Regions from separate parts of the Verrucosispora sp. NA02020 genome, predicted to be linked through region 4. Evidence: riboswitches for the same ligand, from Rfam matches in the RefSeq annotation. Region 4 holds a riboswitch; each other region holds the start of a gene.
What was found. A riboswitch is a leader RNA that binds a small molecule or an ion and turns the genes downstream of it on or off. The one in region 4 is predicted to bind cyclic di-AMP.

Region 1 (4,206 bases), 1.6 Mb from region 4:
GCCGCGCCGACGAGATGGCCTCCGAGATGATGGCCGCCGTCGGCCGTCTGATGAAGCGCGGCTGACCCGCCCCACCAGCACGCCCGCCTCGGGTGTCGGCTCCGACGCCCGGCATCCGACACACGCTCGCGACCTGCGTTCCGATGCCGACCTGGCTACCATTCGCCACGATGGCCAGCCGATCCGGAGACCTCCCGGCCCCCGCCCGCCGTCGGGCACGCACCACCGCCGCAGCAGCCCTCCGGCGGCCCGCCGCCATACCCCACGGGGTGCCGACCGCCCCGCCGCAGCCCTGCTGCGGCTGCCGAGAGCCGGCCCCGCCCTCACGGTACGCAGCCATCCTGCCACGCTCGGGCCATTCCGGATGCCCGCCGCCGTGGCCGACCGGCGGCGCTGAACCATCTCGCCCGCCGGTACGTAGTTCGCCTTGGAATCGTTGGGAGACAATGAATGGGCGCCGACCACACCCGTTCCGCTCCGCCCACCCCACCCCGGGTGCGGCGGATCCTCATCGTGACGGTGGTCCCCCTCTTCCTCGCCACCCTGGTCGCCGCGCTCGTGCTCTGGCCCTCGGACCCGCCCCGGCCCGAGGCCGCCGACGACCTGCCCCGATACCACGGCACGGTCACGCGGGTGGTGAACGAGCCCTGTCCACCGAACCCGGTCGTGCCCGAGGGCACCCCGACCACGGCCGGGCAGCAGTGCGGCACGGTCACCGTGCGGGTCGACAGCGGCCCGGACGAAGGTCAGGACGTGCAGACGCCGTTGCCGGACGGGCCGGGGGCACCCCGGGTCAGCGTCGGCGACGCGATCATCCTGGTCTCCCTGATCGATCCCGAGGATCCCTCGATCAGCAGCTACAACATCGCCGAGCACCAGCGGGGCAAGCCGCTGATCTGGCTCGCGGTGCTGTTCGCCGCCGCCATCGTGGCCTTCGGACGGCTGCGCGGCCTGGCCGCGCTGGGCGGCCTGGCGGCCAGTTTCGCCATCCTGCTCACCTTCGTGCTGCCCGGCATCAGCGCCGGCCAGCCGCCGCTGGTGGTGGCCATCGTCGGCGCGGCACTGATCATGTTCGTGGTGCTGTACCTGACGCACGGCATCTCGGCACAGACCTCCGTGGCCGTCCTCGGCACGCTCGGCAGCCTGGTGCTCACCGGCCTGCTCGGGCTGGCCGCCACCCGGGCCACCCACCTGACCGGTTTCGGCAGCGAGGACGCCACCACGCTCTCCATGTTCCGGGGCGACGTCGACCTGCACGGCCTGCTGCTCGCCGGCATCATCATCGGCTCGCTCGGCGTGCTCGACGACGTCACGGTGACCCAGGCCGCCGCGGTGACCGAACTGCGGCACGCCAACCCGAGCTTCACCCGCCGGGAGCTGTACCGCTCGGCGACCCGGGTCGGCCGGGCCCACATCGCCTCGGTGGTGAACACCATCGTGCTGGCGTACGCGGGCGCGTCGCTGCCGCTGCTGCTCCTGCTCACCGCCGACACCCGCGCGCTCGGCCAGATCGTGACCAGCGAGTTCCTCACCCAGGAGATCGTCCGCAGCGTGGTGGCCACGCTCGGGCTGGTCGCCGCCGTACCGCTGACGACCGCCCTGGCCGCGCTGGTGGTCACCGCCGGGCGGCGGGACACGCCGGAGCCCGGCGGACCCGGCGGCCACGACGACGGGCCGGACGGCGACGGCCCCACCCCACCGACTCCCCGGCCCGGCTCGGACCGGTCCGAGGCACTGCACGCACTCAGCACCGCGCGTGCGCGTGACACATCCCCCGCCACCGGTTCGCGGTGGCCCGATCCGGACAGGAGCACGGACACCACATGGTGACACCCCGCAGCGTGACCGCCCCTGCCGACACGGTTCGTGCCCGTGTCGTTGGTCACCCATCGCGATTACGAAATGACGCATCTAGTCAGGTTCGGGGCGTAGAGACCGACATGGACTCTCGGGTAACCTCACTGCCGGTCACCGCCGAAGGCGCGCAGCGGCGCCTGCGGTGCCACCGCCCAATCGCCGCGAGGCGAGCCGGGGACCCAGGTAGGTGGGGTGAATCCGCGTCAGCGGTAGGGGCCACTTCCGTTCCGAACCCGTCAGCTAACTCGGTCGGCGGTCGATGGAAGGGAAAGAAGTGACGGCACCCCTACGCCGCTGGATGACCCCCGTGGTGGCCGTGTTCGCCGCGTTCGCCGTGTTCGCCGGACCTCTGCCGGCCATGGCCGCGCCGAACCCACCCAGCCCCGCCGAGCACGACGACGACCCGCCGATGCTCAACGACCTGATCGAGTCGGCCAACCGCGACTTCTCCAAGGCCAAGAACCAGCTGGAGAAGTCCAAGAAGCGGCAGCTCAAGCTCGACGTCGAGTTGCGTCGCGCACAGGCCGACCTCGAAGCGCTCAGGCCGCAGGTCGCCGAGATCGCGACGCAGTCGTACCGGACCGGCCGGGTCGGTGCGATAGCGATGTTGTTGCAGAGCAACGCCCCGGACTCGTTCATGGACCGCGCCTCCGCCCTCGACGAGTTGAACCTGTTCAACGACAAGAAGTTGGGCGAGGTCAACGCGATCCGGGAGCGCGCGGACCGGGCCAAGCTCGCGTCCGACGCCGAGGTCCGCGAGCAGCAGAAGCTGACCAACGACATGGCGCGTAAGAAGACCGAGGCGGAGAAGTCGCTCCGCCTGGTCGGTGGCGAGAGCCTGACCGGTGGCCTGGTGGCCGCCACCTCACCGGTCGCCCGGGTGGCACCGAACCGCGCGTCCGACGGGAGTTGGAAGGCGGAGTCGTGCAACCAGAACGACCCGACCACGTCGGGCTGCATCACGCCGCGCACGCTGCACATGTACAAGGAGGTCAAGCGGGCCGGCTTCAACCGCTTCGTCGGCTGCTGGCGACCCGGTGACAAGTTCGAGCACCCGAAGGGCCGGGCCTGTGACTGGTCGTTGCAGAACAGCGGGTTCAGCCCCTGGCACAACGACGACACCCGGATCTACGGCAACAACCTGGCGGCCTTCCTGGTCCGCAACGCCGACCGGCTCGGCATCTACTACGTGATCTGGAACCGGCAGATCTGGTTCCCGACCGAGAACCGGTGGCGGTCCTACAGCGGCCCGTCCAACCACACGGACCACGTACACGTGTCGCTGCTCTGAGCAGCGTCCCGGCGACCTGAGAGGGCCGCTCCGCCGTCTGGCGGAGCGGCCCTCGTCGTCCGTGTCGGTGGGCGGCCCGAGGGTCAGCCCACCGGAGTGACCACGCCCGCCATCTCGGCGGGTTCCGCCGCGACGGTCCGCACCTCACCGGCGGCCAGTCGGTAGGACATGCCCACCACCGCGCACCCGCCGGCGGCCACCTCGGCGGCCAACGCCTCGGAGGACTCCAGCATCGCCTCGACGGTCTGCGCGATGTGGATGTCGACGATCGCGTCCAGGTCGTCGATCCCCGCCCGCTCGGCCCGGCGCAGGCTGGGCACCACCGCGTCCACCACGGCACGCAGGTGGCCCGTCGGCGCGGTCCCGGTGGCCGCCGCGGCACGGGCCGCCTGGACGGCACCGCACGAGTCGTGCCCGAGCACCACCACCAGCGGGGTACGCAGCACGCTCACCGCGTACTCGACGCTGCCCAGCACCTCGGGGCCGATGGTGTGGCCGGCGGTGCGGACCACGAAGAGATCACCCAACCCACGGTCGAAGATGATCTCCGCAGCCAACCGTGAGTCGGAGCAGCCCACGATCACCGCGAAGGGGTGCTGCTCGGCGGCGACGGCGGCCCGGTGGCTGGCGTTCTGGTTGGGGTGCCGGAGCGTGTCGCTGACGAAGCGGCGGTTTCCGGCGACCAGTTCGGCGAGGGCGCGCTCCCGCGAGCCGGGAAGGTCAGCGGTCAGGTACTCGCGTTCGGGACCGGGCTGCGCTCCGATCGTTCCGGGTCGACTCATCCGGCGTCACCTCGCCTCTCGGTGGAATGCCTGGTCATCCCGGCCGGCGCTGGCCACGGGCTGCCACCAACCGTCACACGCAGCGCAAGGCGCGTCAAGCTATGCGTGATCTGCATTTCATGTATTCCAGAACGCTTGCCAACCGGCGCGGGCGGGTGCGGGCGCAGCCCGAGTACGTCAGGGGCAGGCCATACGATGGCGGGCATGGCGACCTCAGACGAGCGAGAAAGCACCCGGAACTGGACTTTCCTGACAAACCACGCGCACGTGCTGCTC
Region 2 (4,206 bases), 3.5 Mb from region 4:
GTAGAGCTCGTCCAGCTCGTGCCGGCTCAGCGGCTGCCCGGTCACGTCGACGAGTTCCTGCCGGGTGCCGTCCCGGCGGTCGTGCACGTACCCGCCGCTGCCGCCAGAGTCCCGCGCCACCACCTTGAGGTCGACGCCCTCGCTGACGAGCAACGGCTCCAGCACCTGCCCGATCTCGCCGCCGAGCGCGGTGCAGAGCACCACGTCGACACCGTGGGACAGCACCATCCGGGCCTGCCAGACGCCCTGACCGCCGGGGTGCAGGTGCAGCTCCGGCGTCTCGTTGGGCTGGTCGATGGTGACCGTGAGCAGGGGGGTCGGCGCGAAGACCATCACATGGCCGGTCGCCGCGCTCACGACACACCGTCGCACTGGGTCCGCTGCGGTCCGCTCATAACCGTTCCTCCCGGTCGCCACGAAATGTCCGCTTCGATGTCGACGGTAACGAAGGTGGCGCGAGAGCGCGCGGCGACGGGCGGGTGGATTCGAGGCGGGCGCGTCGGGGTGCGGGAACGACGACGCCGGGTGGACCCACCCGTGAGGGCGGCCACCCGGCGTGTCGTGCGGGTCAGTACACCGAGAGGTGCACGTGGTTGGTGTGGTCGCTGGAGGGGTCGCCACGCGCGCCGCTGTACGTCCGCCAGCCGCTGCTGGGCAGCCAGATCTGCTTGTACCAGATCACGTAGAGCACGGCGAGACGGTCGGCGTTGTTGACGTAGAACGCCGCCAGGTTGTTGCCGTACGTCCGGTCGCCGCCGGTGGCGGCCCCGCCGAAGCCGTTCTTCTGCGCCGCGAAGTCGCAGGCCCGCCCCTTCGGGTGCTCACCCGAGCCGCCAGCGCGGTAGCAGGAGACGTACCGGGTGAAGCCGGCCGCCTTGGCCTGGTTGAGCGCGTGCAGGGTGCGCGGGGTGATGCAGCCGTTGGCCGGCGTGGGGTCGTTGACGCTGCACGACTCGGACGGCCAGGAGCCGTTGGAGTTGCGGGGCGCCGGCTTGGCCGTGGGGCTGCTGGAACCGCCGCTGCGTGCCGGGGCCCGACTGGCCCGCTCCTCCGCCGCGGCCCGCTCGGCTGCCCGCTCCTCCCGTTCCTCGGCCACCGTCAGCGAACGCTCGGCCTGCTCCTTGCGCTTGGCCATCACGGCCACCTGCTTGCGCTGCTCCTGCACCTCGACGTCGAGGGCCTGCTTGGTCTTGCCGACCTCGTCCCGGCTGGCCCGCAGGTCGCGCAGGGCGCGCTCCTCGTTGGCCGCCACCGCGTCCAGTGCCGCCGCGCGGTCCATGAAGCCGGCCGGGGATCCGCTGTTGAGCAACGCCGACGCGGCACCGAGTCGGCCGCTGCGGTACGCCTGCGCGGCGATCTCGGCGACCTTGGTGCTGCGTTCGGTGAGCTGGCCCTCGGTCGTGGTGAGCTGCTCGGCCAGCTTCTTCTGCCGGTCGACCGAGCGGTCCAGGGCGGTCTTGGCGTCGAGGTAACCCTTGCTGGCCGCCTCCAACTGGGCGCGCAGCGCCGGGGTGCCGCCCTCGTCGCCGACGTCACCGGGAGCCGCGGAGGCGGCGCTGAACGGCGCCAGCGCGGCGCCCAGGGCAAGGGCGAGCCCCGCGGCTATCAGGGCCGCCATACGGGCGGCCGGTCTCACGGTTGCCACTGCTGGCATGCACATGTCCTTCCGTCAGCCGCCGACCGGGTTAGCTGACGGGTTCGGGACGGAAGATCCCTACCGCTGGACGCGGATGCACCCCTGGAACATGGTTCCCCGGTTCGCCCTGGCGGGCGATTAGGCGGCGGTCACCGCCGGCACCGTCGAGTGCCGCCTGGCGGAGGCCGGGTCCGAGCCTACCGGTGCTGGTGGGACCCGTGCAGCCGGTGTGACTCCTGGTGTTCCCCTGATCACGAGTAAACCAGACATAAGGTATGTTTGTTGCTTTTTCGCCAAGCGAGGTCGGTGGCCTCCGGGCTCAGCCTGTCGGTTCGATAGTGGTCAGCCGCTGGGTGGCCCGGGACAGGGCGACGTAGAGCGTACGGACACCGGAGCCGGGATCGGCACGGATCTCGCCGGGGGCGACCAGCACCACGCCGTCGTACTCCATGCCCTTGGCCTCCAGGCTGGTCACCACCTGGAGACGCTCGCCGCCGAGCCCACCCAGCCAGGCCGCGACCTCGTCCCGACGCGGCACCGGCGTGATCACCCCGACGGTGCCCTCGACCTCGCCGAGCAGCGCGCTCGCGGCGGACGTCACGCCGGCCGCCAACTCGGCCGCCGGCACCACCAGATCCACCGGGTCGACCCCGGTGGTCCGCACGGCGGTGGGCAGGGACAGGTCCGGGTACGCCCGGCGGATCTCGGCCGCTGCCACCGCGAAGATCTCCGCCGAGTTGCGGTAGTTCGTGGTGAGCGTGAACCGGTGCCGCCGACGACGACCCAACGCCTGGTCCCGGGCCCGGGACAGCTCCTGCGGATCACCCGTCCACGCGGTCTGCGCCGGGTCGCCCACCACCGTCCACGAGGCCAGCCGACCGCGCCGGCCGATCATGCGCCACTGCATCGGTGACACGTCCTGCGACTCGTCCACCACCACGTGCGCGTAGTCGCGGTAGTCCTCCGGCCGCTCCCGCGCCGCCTGGCGGGCAGCCCGCTGCCGGTCGGCGTACGTGCTCAGCTCACGAACCCCACCGGCGAGCTGGAACGGGTCGCGCTTCTGGCGGGCCGGACGCACCGGCTTGCCGAGCAACGCGTCCAGCTCGTCGAGCAGCGCCGCGTCGGCCACCGTCGGACCCTCGGCGGCCAGCCCCCGGTACGCCTGCTCCAGCAGCCGGATCTCGGCGCGGGACAGCAGCCCGGCGGCGTACCGGCGCAGCCGTTCCGGATCGGCCAGCCAGCCGAGCACGTGCCGGGGATGCAGCCGGGGCCACCACGCCTTGAGGAAGTCCCGGAAGTCCGTCCGGTCGATCAACTCGTCCTCGAAGGCCCGCTGCTCGGGCAACCGGGCGACACCCAACCGGCGGGCCTGTGCCCAGAGCGCCGCCAGGACGTCGTCGAAGCCGGCCCGGCGTACCTCGTTACGCCGCGCGCCCCGGGCCAACGCCCGTTCCCGGATGGCGTCCAGCTCGGCCCGCTCCAGCCGCAGCAACTGCCCCCGGTAGAGCAGCCGCAGCTCGGGCGGGGAGTCGGGTACGCCGTCCCGGGCCGCCCGTTCCAGCAACCGGCGCATCCGCAGCGACCCCTTGACCGCCGCCACGTCGACCGGGTCGGTGCGGGTGGCGACCAGCCCGGGAAAGAGCGTGCCCAGCGAGTGCAGCGTGGCGGTCTCCTCGCCGAGGGACGGCAGGACCGAGGCGATGTACTCGACGAAGACCGAGGAGGGGCCGACCACCAGGATGCCGCCGCCGGCATACCGGCTGCGGTCGGAGTAGAGCAGGTACGCGGCGCGGTGCAGCGCCACCGCCGTCTTGCCGGTGCCCGGCCCGCCGGAGACCAGCGTGACCCCGGAACCGGGGGAGCGGATCGCCTCGTCCTGCTCGCGCTGGATGGTCGCCACGATGTCGCGCATCCCCCGGCCGGTGGCCCGGGACAGGTTGGCCAGCAGCGCGCCGTCGCCCACCACCGCCATCTCCGCCGGTGCGGCGTCCGGGTCGAGCAGGTCGTCCTCGATCCGGGTGACCCGCTCCCGGCTGGACTGGATCGTCCGGCGGCGTACCACGCCGAGCGGCTCGGCCGGGGTGGCCTGGTAGAAGGGGGCGGCGGCCGGGGCACGCCAGTCGACCACCAGCGTGGCGGCGTCCTCGTCGCGGATACCGAGCCGCCCGACGTGGAACACCTGCCCGTCGCGCAGGTCGAGACGGCCGAAGACGAGCCCCTCGTACTCGGCGTCGAGCACGTGGCGGCGCTGCGCGGCGTGGAACACCATCGCGTCCCGCTCGACCAGGGCGCCGAAGTTGCCGACCCGGGCCAGCCGGTAGCCGTCCCGCTCGGCGCGGACCGCCGCGCGTCGCAGCTCGGCCAGTCGTGCGTACACCCGGTCGAGATGCCGCTGCTCGACGGCGATCTCCCGGTCCAGGGTGCTCTGGTCCACCGCTTCGTTCTCCTCGTCACGCCGGCCCGGCCAACCGCACGAGATTACGCCCCACCTCGCGGGCGCGCGGAGGCACCGTGTCCGGGTGCGATCTCCAGTGCGGTGTCCAGAAACGTTCACCGGGCCGCGCCGGGTC
Region 3 (4,206 bases), 2.2 Mb from region 4:
AGCCATGCCGACATCCTATCGAACATACGTTCTAAGCAGGTAGTCCGACACGCAGGTCACGACTACCGGCCGCTATGGTGTGGCGATGCTGCTCTCCGACCGTGACCTGGTCTCCGAGATCAAGGCCGGCACTCTGGCGCTGGAGCCCTTCGAGCCCACCCTGGTGCAGCCGTCCAGCATCGACGTACGCCTGGACAAGCTCTTCCGGGTGTTCAACAACCACCTCTACACACACATCGACCCGGCCACCCAGCAGGACGATCTCACCTCGCCGGTGGAGGTGCCCGACGGCGAGCCGTTCGTGCTGCACCCGGGCGAGTTCGTGCTCGCCTCCACGCTTGAGGTGATCTCGCTCGGCGACCAGCTCGCCGGCCGGCTCGAAGGCAAGTCCAGCCTCGGTCGCCTCGGCCTGCTGACGCACTCCACCGCCGGCTTCATCGACCCCGGCTTCTCCGGCCACGTCACGTTGGAACTGTCCAACGTGGCCAACCTGCCGATCATGCTCTGGCCCGGCATGAAGATCGGTCAGCTCTGCATCTTCCGGCTCGCCTCGCCCGCCGAGCACCCGTACGGCTCGCTCGTCTACGGCTCGCGCTACCAGGGGCAGCGCGGCCCGACGCCGAGCCGTGCCTGGCAGAACTGGCGTACCTGGCCGACCCGCTGACCACCGGCGGGCCCGCGCCGCGCGGACGCGGGCCCGTGGTCGTCCGCCCGGGGACTCAGCCGGGCCGACCGAAACTGTGGATCGGACTGGTGTCCATCCGCTTCATCGCGATCGGCTTGCCGGCACGGGAGGCGTGCACCACCCAGCCGCCGCCGACGTACATCCCCACGTGGTGCAGGTCGCGGAAGTAGAAGACCAGGTCACCCGGGCGCAGGTCGCCGCGACTGACCGAGGCGGTGACCTGCCGCTGCCGCGCCGCGTTGTGCGGCAGCGACACCCCGGCCCGCGCCCACGCGGCCAACATCAACCCCGAGCAGTCGTACGCGTGCGGCCCCTCGGCACCCCACGAGTACGGCTTGCCGATCTGGGCGCACGCGAAGGTGACCGCCTCGCCGGCCGGGCCACCCGGGTAGGTGGCCGGACAGGGCGCCGGCCGCAGCGGACCACCACCCCCGTCGTCGTACGCCCGCAGCCGCAACCGCTGCAACCGGTCGATCTCGGTGTCGATCTGCCGCCGCTTCGCGGCCAGGTCGGCTTCGGTACGGGTCAGCTCGACGATGGTGCGGTCCAGTCCGGCTCGGGCGGCGGCGAGTTCGTCCCGCAGTTCACTCGCCTGGCGTACGTCCTCCTGTTGGAAGCGGGCGTACCGGTCGAGCAGGCCGAGCTGGGCGACGACCTCGCTCGGGGACCGGCTGCCCAGCAGCGTGTTCACGGCGCGGACCGGCTCGCCCCGGTACGCCCGCGCGGCCAGCGCGCCGACCCGCTTCATCGCCTCGTCCACCTGCAGTTGCAGCGGGGCGATACGGGCGGTCAGGGCGTCCGCCTCCCGGCGGGTGCCGGCCAGGTCCTGTCTGGTCGCGTTGTGTCGTTCGATGACGGCTTCGAGCCGGTTCCAGTCCTCGTCGATCTGGCGCTCGATGTCGTCGACCGTCGGGTCGGCGTGGGCCGCCGTCGCGCCACCGGTCAGCAGGACGGCGGTCGCGGCGAGTGCGGCGAGTGCGGTGGTGCAGCGGTACCAGCGGAATCGCGGCGCAGCCGTCGTCGGGCCGGATGTCCCCGGCCGGTACGACGGTGGCCGCGGGGCATGGTGTGCCACCGGGCTGCGTACTCCTTCTTCCCAGACCGCCTACCGGGTTAGCTGACGGGTTCGGGCGGGAAGGGGACGCCCTACCGCGACCATCGCGGACTCACCCCGGAAACCTGGGTCCCCGGCTCGCTCGGACAGCGACTCGGCGGTGTCGGACCGTCACCGCCCCGGATGGGCGGTTGTGCCAGCGGGCCGACGATTGCCCAGCGTAGGGACGACCGGCGTCAATACGCAACACACCCACACCGTCACTCTCGGTGCATTAATCCGACAATGAAGAAGGCCCCCGGTCGCTTGACCGAGGGCCTTCCGTGGTTCCTGCGTACGCGCTCAGGCGTCAGCCTGGTCGACGGAAGCCGGCGACCGGCATCGTCGTGATCGGCGAGACGTTGACCGGGACACCGGCACGCGCCGCGTGCACCATCGTGTTGTTGCCCAGATAGATCCCGACGTGACTCACGTCGCTGCGGAAGAACACGAGGTCACCGGGGCGGGCGTCGGCCCGCGAGATCGCCTTGCCCTCGCGCCACTGGGCGCCGGTGAAGTGGGTCAGGGAGATACCCGCCGCCCGGTACGCGTACTGGGTGAGACCGGAGCAGTCGAACGAGTTCGGCCCGGTGGCGCCCCAGACGTACGGCTTGCCGACCTGGGCGCAGGCGGTCCGGATGGCCGTCCGGGCCGCGTCGCTGACCACGCCGTTGATGGTCGGGCAGTTGGTGGTCTTGACCGTGGTGACCGGCAGGGACCGCTCCAGCCGCTTGATCTCGGCGTCGATCTGCTTCTTCTTCGCCGCCAGCTGCTTCTGCTTGGCCTCCTGGTCGACGATCAGCGCGTCGAGGGTGGCCTTCTGGTCGTCGTACTTCTTGCGGATCTTCATGACGCCCTCGAGCTGGCGGCGCTCCTCCCAGGCGAGCCGGTCGAGGAGGGCCATCTGCTCACCGAGCTGGTCCGGCTTCGCGTTGAGCAGCACCGCGCCGAGTTCCTGCGAGGGGCCGGTGATGTAGTACCGGGAGGCGAGACCGGCGACGCGGTTCATCGCCAACTCGGTCTCCAGGGCCAACGGCTGGATCTTCTTCTCCAGCTTGTCGACCTTCTCGCGGTTGACCCTCAGCTCCGAGCGCACCTTGTTGAACTGCTCGATGGTGGGTTCGAGCTGCTGCCACTGCTTGTCGATCTGGCGCTCGATCTCGTCCACCGACGGCGCGGCGTACGCGGGCGCGGCGACCAGACCGGCACCGACCGCAGCAGCGGCGACCAGGACGACCAGGCGGCGAGCGGCCTTGCGCAGCCCGCGCACGGGGGTGGAACGTCCCGGCGCATGACGATGGAGGGGCATGGTTGCCACCGGCACCGACTCCTTTGCGACCGACCACCGGGCGTCCCGCTAGCGGTAAGGGGCGAGACAGACGACCACGGCGGTCGGTGCCCCACATTAGGGAAGGCGCGCAGCGGAATCAAGGCGACCAACGGCTCATTCACCTTTGTGCGACCGACCGCACACAAAGGGTGTCGACCAATTCGTTACAGTTATCTACGCCAATATAAAAATCGGGACGTGTCGGCATCCGTACAGATGCCCGACACGTCCCGACGTTCGCGCTGGTCAACCGGCGACCGGCTCGCCCTCCTCGGCGCCCCGGGCCTGTTCCGGCTTGATCGAACGCAGCAGCACGCTGGCCACGTCGACCACCTCGACCTGGTCGCCGGCGCCCTTGCCGTTCACTCCGTCACTCAGCATCGTGGAGCAGAACGGACAGCCGACCGCGACGGTCTTCGCACCGGTGGACATGGCCTCCTCGACCCGATCCACATTGATCCGCTTGCCGATCCGCTCCTCCATCCACATGCGCGCGCCACCGGCGCCGCAGCAGAAGGAACGCTCGCTGTTGCGCGGCATCTCGACGAGGTCGTTGTCGGCGCCGACGGCGCTGCCCAGCACCTCGCGTGGCGGGGTGAAGACCCGGTTGTGTCGGCCCAGGTAGCACGGGTCGTGATAGGTGACGCCGCCGTCGACCGGCTGCACCGGGGTCAGCTTGCCGGTGGCGACCAGGTGCGCCAGCAACTGGGTGTGGTGCACCACCTCGAACTCGCCGCCGAGCTGGCCGTACTCGTTGCCCAGGGTGTTGAAGCAGTGCGGACAGGTCGCGACGATCTTGCGCTTGGCCTTCTCGCGACCCTCGAACGCCTCGTTGAGCGTCTCCACGTTCTGCTGGGCGAGCATCTGGAAGACGAACTCGTTGCCGATCCGGCGGGCCGGATCGCCCGAGCAGGTCTCGCCCTCACCGAGGATGGCGAACGAGACACCCGCCTCGTTCAGCAGCGTGGCGACCGCCCGGGTGGTCTTCTTGGCGCGGTCCTCGAAGGCACCGGCACAGCCCACCCAGAACAGGTATTCGAAGTCCTCGACCTCGCCGACCCGGGGCACCTCGAAGTCGAGGCCCTTGGTCCAGTCCTC
Region 4 (4,206 bases):
GCCGACCCGGGGGCTGACGAACCCCACGGTCCTCTACACCCCCACCTGGACCGGCCACCACGCCGACGCCGACTACTGCTCCCTGCCGATGGCCGAGACGCTGCTGCGGCGGCTGCTCGACCGGGGCGCCACGGTGATCCTGCGCGCCCACCCCTACACCAACCAGCACCCGGGCTCGGCCCGACGCCTGGCCCGGCTGCACGAACTGCTCGCCGCCGACCGCTCCCGCACCGGCCGCCAGCACGTCTTCGGCGCCGCCGCCAGCCGGCTCACCCTGGCCGAGTCGGTGAACCGGGCGGACGCGCTGGTCTCCGACGTCTCCGGGGTGGTCTCCGACTGGCTGTACTCGGGCAAGCCCTACGCGGTCACCGACACCGGCGTCGACGGTGACCGGTTCGTCGAACGGTTCCCCCTCGCCGCCACCGGCTACGTGCTGCGGCGGGACATTGCCGACCTGGACGACGTGCTGACGCGGCTGCTCGACACCGATCCGCTCGCCGAGGCACGCTGGGCGACCCGGCGGCGCTACCTGGGCGACTTCCCCGCCGACTCGTACGCCGAGGCGTTCCTCTCCGCCGCCCGGCGGGAACTGGACCCGGCCTGGACCGCCCCGGCGCCACGGACCACGACCGACGACGCGGCGCTGCCGACCGCCCCCTGAGCGCGCAGCAGCGGCCGTGGTGAGCGGTGGGCGTACTCGGTCAGACCTGTAGACCGAGAAGTAAGGAAGGGTCCCCTGCTATCGCCTGGTGTATAGCAGGGGACCCTTCCTTACATCCGGTCCTTACATCTCGTCCTTACATCTCAGGAGGAGTAGCCGCGGGTGGCGGCCCAGTGGGCGAGGTCGGTGGTGCTCATCCAGTACGAGTAGTACGAGGCGTCGGCCGAGTCCGCGATCTTGACCAGTCGACCGTCGTCCGCGTAACCGACCACGGCGACGTAGTGGCCGCCGGGGAAGGAGTGCCAGCCACCGTCGGTGTCGGTGGCGCTGCCGGCCACGTTCACCACCACACCGCGCCCGTCGGTGATCGCCTCCACCACGTCGGCCTGGAGCTGGTCCATCTGCGTCGGGGTGGCCGAGCCGCCCCGCAGCATCGTGGTCGAGTACGGCTCGCCCTTGAGCGTGGCGTTGAGCACCCGGGTGGTGTCCAGAGCCGAGTTGGTGCCGGCGTACGTGGTGCCGAGCTGGGCGGCCAGGGTGTCCTGGTCACGGTCGACCCCGGCGGCGCTGAGCGCGTTGCGTACCGCGGCCGGGCCGCAGTAGTAGCCGGTGGTCTGGGCCTGGAAGTCGTAGTCCAGGACCTTGCGCGTCGGTGGCTTCGGTGCGGTCTTCTCGCTGACGGCCACCGGCGAGGGGGCCGCCGAGGTGGCCTTCGGCGTGGGCGAGGGCGACGGTGACGGTGCGGCGCTGCTCGGGGCCGCGCTGCCCGGCGGGGTCGACGGGGTCGGCTCCGCGCGGGTGTCGGCGCGGGAGGCGACGGTGTCGCCCCGCATCTCGGCGACGGCGGTCGTGGTGTGCGCGGTCGTCGGGGCGTCATCGGTGCCGACGAGTACGGCACCGGTGCCGGTGGCCAGCGCCAGCGCGGCGGCCGAGGCGGCGACGACCTGGTAGGGGCGTTCGGTGGCCAGCCGGCGTAGCTGGCGCGTCAGGGTCTGCTTCACGGAGTCCTCCACGGGGGCTCGGGGAGGCACGGCGATCCGCTCCGGCGGTCAGCTCGACAGGACATGCCGAGGACCGCCCGAGTGGGCGGACGGGCCGTGCGAGGGGCTTCGCCCGGTCGGGGCCGGGCGGGGGCCGCAGTCAGCTCGCGGCCGACGGCCCGGTGAGCGCGGGCACCGCAGTGCCGTGGAGGAACAAGAGGGGTATCACAAGGGGATGCACGAGAGGAAAGCTCCTTCCGACACCGCCGACCGGGTTAGCTGACGGGTTCGGGCGGGAAGTTGGCCCTACCGCGAGCCGAGGCTCGCGGATTCACCCCAGAGGTGCGGTGGGTCCCCGGTTCGTGAGACCACGATTAGGCGGGTCGATGCGGCGTCGCCTCCTGCGATCGGTTACCGCATCGGACGGGCCGACATTACTGGTCGGTCATTGCCCTGCCAACCCGCTCTGACCTGCGCAAACATGATCCAGCTCAGTGATTTTCGGGCGTTCGGTCATCGATGTCCCGCAACAGGACCGACGGTGATCGACGTAACGGGCGGTGACAACCGGACCACCCCCGGACAATGCCTCCGGACATCACGTCACGTCTCGGGCGGTTGCGGCACCACCGTCCGTTCCGGCGATCGGTGTGACCGGGCTCACCCGATCAGGCTGGATTACCGGGGCTCCGCGCGTCTCGCCCGAGTCACCCCACGCGCGCCGGACGCCAGCGCAGGGCCGCAGCGGCCGGACGCGCGGCGGTGGTCACGGCGGGTGCCGGCACCGGGTTCGGTCGCAGGCGCTGCGCGGCGGCGTACGCCTCGGCGGAGAGCACCCGGGCCGCTTCGGTGGCCCGTTCCGTCTCCCGCCAGGCGGCCCGTTCCCGCTCGGCGGCGGCCCGGTAGGTGGCCCGGTGGTTGTCCCGGACGACCCGGGCCAGCACGACCTCCTGTGCGGCCGGGTGCAGGCGGGGGTCCCAGCCGGCCCGCCGGGCCAGCACGTCGGTGAGCTGCCGCGCCGACAGGTCACCGCGCCAGTGCGCCACCATCGCGGCGTGGTGCAGCCAGCGTTCCCGGGCGGCGTACTCGCTGGCGGTGCGGGGGGTGCGGGGGGCGGGCAGCGCGGTGGTCCCGGCGAGCCGTCGGGCCCGGCTCTCCGCCTCGTCGAAGCGGGCCCAGGCACGGTCGAGGGCGGTCTGGGCGGTACGCCACGCGTCCCGCCGCCGGGCGGCGTTCTGTGCGGCCCCGGCGGCGGCCACCGCCACCTCACCGGCGTAGCGGCGCAGGTCGGCCGTCTCGGCCTCGGCGGGGTCGTCGGCGGGGCCGGTCTCGTCGGGGCCGGACGGTTCGGGCCGGGCGACCAGGACGGTGAGCACGCCCAGTGCGAGCACGAGCAGCACCGACCAGATGGCGGCGGCCCGGGGCACCTCGATCAGGAACTGGTAGAGGACGGTCTTCTCCATGGCGGTACCTCGTGGGCCGTGGTGCGCTGACAGCGGGCCGCCGGCACCCGGTCCCCCGACGGCGGCGCGTCGGAACCGGGCGGGGCGGTGACGGGATGTTTCGCGGGGCAGAGGTCCCGGGCGTTGCGGGACGGGCTGCGGCGGAGTCCGGTCGGTGTGCCGCAGCGGGGCGTGAGGTCAGTCGCCGGGTGGGGCGCGGGCACCGTGGGCACCCGGCGGGACCGCCGTCGGGAGGGACGCCGCCGGGCCGCCCACCACCGCCGTCACGGCGGGCCGCTGCGCCAGGCCCGCCTCGGGCGGCAGCCCGGGTACGCCGAGCGCGTCGGCGCGGTCGACGGCCCCCGTGGCGGACACCGTGACCAGCGCACCCGTCGACGAGGGGCGCCAGTCGGCACGGGGCGAGGGCACGAGGAGAGGAGCCGACCCGAACCGGCCGGCGACGGGGTGCCCGACGAGCGCGGCCTGTGCGGGCGCGGCCAGTGCGGGGGTGGCCAGTGCGGGCGCGGCCAGTGCGGGCATCGCCCAGGTGCCGAGGGTGAACGCGGCGGCGACCGCGAACCCGGTCAGCAGTCGCGTCGCCCAGCGCGCCAGCCACCACAGGGGACGGGCGGGCGCGACGGGAAGCACCCGGTCACGCTACCGCCACCACTGTCGCACCGCATCGGCGGCGGGCGTGTCAGGTAGACGACGCGCCGTAATCGGCACACGAAACAGCAGGTCGGGGCGTCGACGACAACGGTCCACGGTGGACTCAGCGGTCCCGGTCGCGGAGACCTGCCGTACTCGGCTCGTCACCCGGCACCCGCTGCCTCGGCGGCCCGGCGGGCGGGCCAGCGGGCGATCCGGCGGGCGGATCTGCGGACGGTCCCGCAGGCTCGGCGGACCCGCCACCAGGCGGGGCGGCGGGGCCGGCGGCAGCGCGGCTCGGGGCGAGTCGGCGCATCATCGGTTGCTCCACGTAGCGGTGCAGCAACGCGGCCAGCGCCAGGGTGAGCAGCAGGAACCCGATCACCGCCGGTACTCCCCACCAGCCGGGCAGGCCGGTGCCCCAGTCTCCGGTGAGCCGCAGGATCGTCATGATCGCGAAGACGTGCACCAGGTA

Region 1: another riboswitch for cyclic di-AMP. It lies ahead of HUT12_RS03220 (hypothetical protein); the one in region 4 lies ahead of HUT12_RS09915 (C39 family peptidase).
Region 2: another riboswitch for cyclic di-AMP. It lies ahead of HUT12_RS25490 (hypothetical protein); the one in region 4 lies ahead of HUT12_RS09915 (C39 family peptidase).
Region 3: another riboswitch for cyclic di-AMP. It lies ahead of HUT12_RS00415 (NlpC/P60 family protein); the one in region 4 lies ahead of HUT12_RS09915 (C39 family peptidase).

The regions. Positions count from the first base shown of each region.
Region 1 covers NZ_CP054923.1:680,165-684,370, reverse strand. Annotated here, with positions in the region: gene HUT12_RS03230 (metal-sensitive transcriptional regulator) at 1-65, shown strand, start outside; gene HUT12_RS03225 (YibE/F family protein) at 451-1,830, shown strand; cyclic di-AMP (ydaO/yuaA leader) riboswitch at 1,997-2,128, shown strand; gene HUT12_RS03220 (hypothetical protein) at 2,132-3,148, shown strand; gene HUT12_RS03215 (carbonic anhydrase) at 3,232-3,930, opposite strand; gene HUT12_RS03210 (MarR family winged helix-turn-helix transcriptional regulator) at 4,126-4,206, shown strand, end outside.
Region 2 covers NZ_CP054923.1:5,727,208-5,731,413, reverse strand. Annotated here, with positions in the region: gene HUT12_RS25495 (1-phosphofructokinase family hexose kinase) at 1-333, opposite strand, end outside; gene HUT12_RS25490 (hypothetical protein) at 569-1,654, opposite strand; cyclic di-AMP (ydaO/yuaA leader) riboswitch at 1,659-1,791, opposite strand; gene HUT12_RS25485 (AAA family ATPase) at 1,956-4,070, opposite strand.
Region 3 covers NZ_CP054923.1:92,874-97,079, reverse strand. Annotated here, with positions in the region: gene HUT12_RS00425 (pyridoxamine 5'-phosphate oxidase family protein) at 1-6, opposite strand, end outside; gene dcd (dCTP deaminase) at 86-664, shown strand; gene HUT12_RS00415 (NlpC/P60 family protein) at 720-1,760, opposite strand; cyclic di-AMP (ydaO/yuaA leader) riboswitch at 1,773-1,909, opposite strand; gene HUT12_RS00410 (NlpC/P60 family protein) at 2,089-3,102, opposite strand; gene HUT12_RS00405 ((Fe-S)-binding protein) at 3,355-4,206, opposite strand, start outside.
Region 4 covers NZ_CP054923.1:2,257,719-2,261,924, reverse strand. Annotated here, with positions in the region: gene HUT12_RS09920 (CDP-glycerol glycerophosphotransferase family protein) at 1-661, shown strand, start outside; gene HUT12_RS09915 (C39 family peptidase) at 805-1,674, opposite strand; cyclic di-AMP (ydaO/yuaA leader) riboswitch at 1,891-2,032, opposite strand; gene HUT12_RS09910 (hypothetical protein) at 2,349-3,104, opposite strand; gene HUT12_RS09905 (hypothetical protein) at 3,282-3,731, opposite strand; gene HUT12_RS09900 (acyltransferase) at 3,856-4,206, opposite strand, start outside.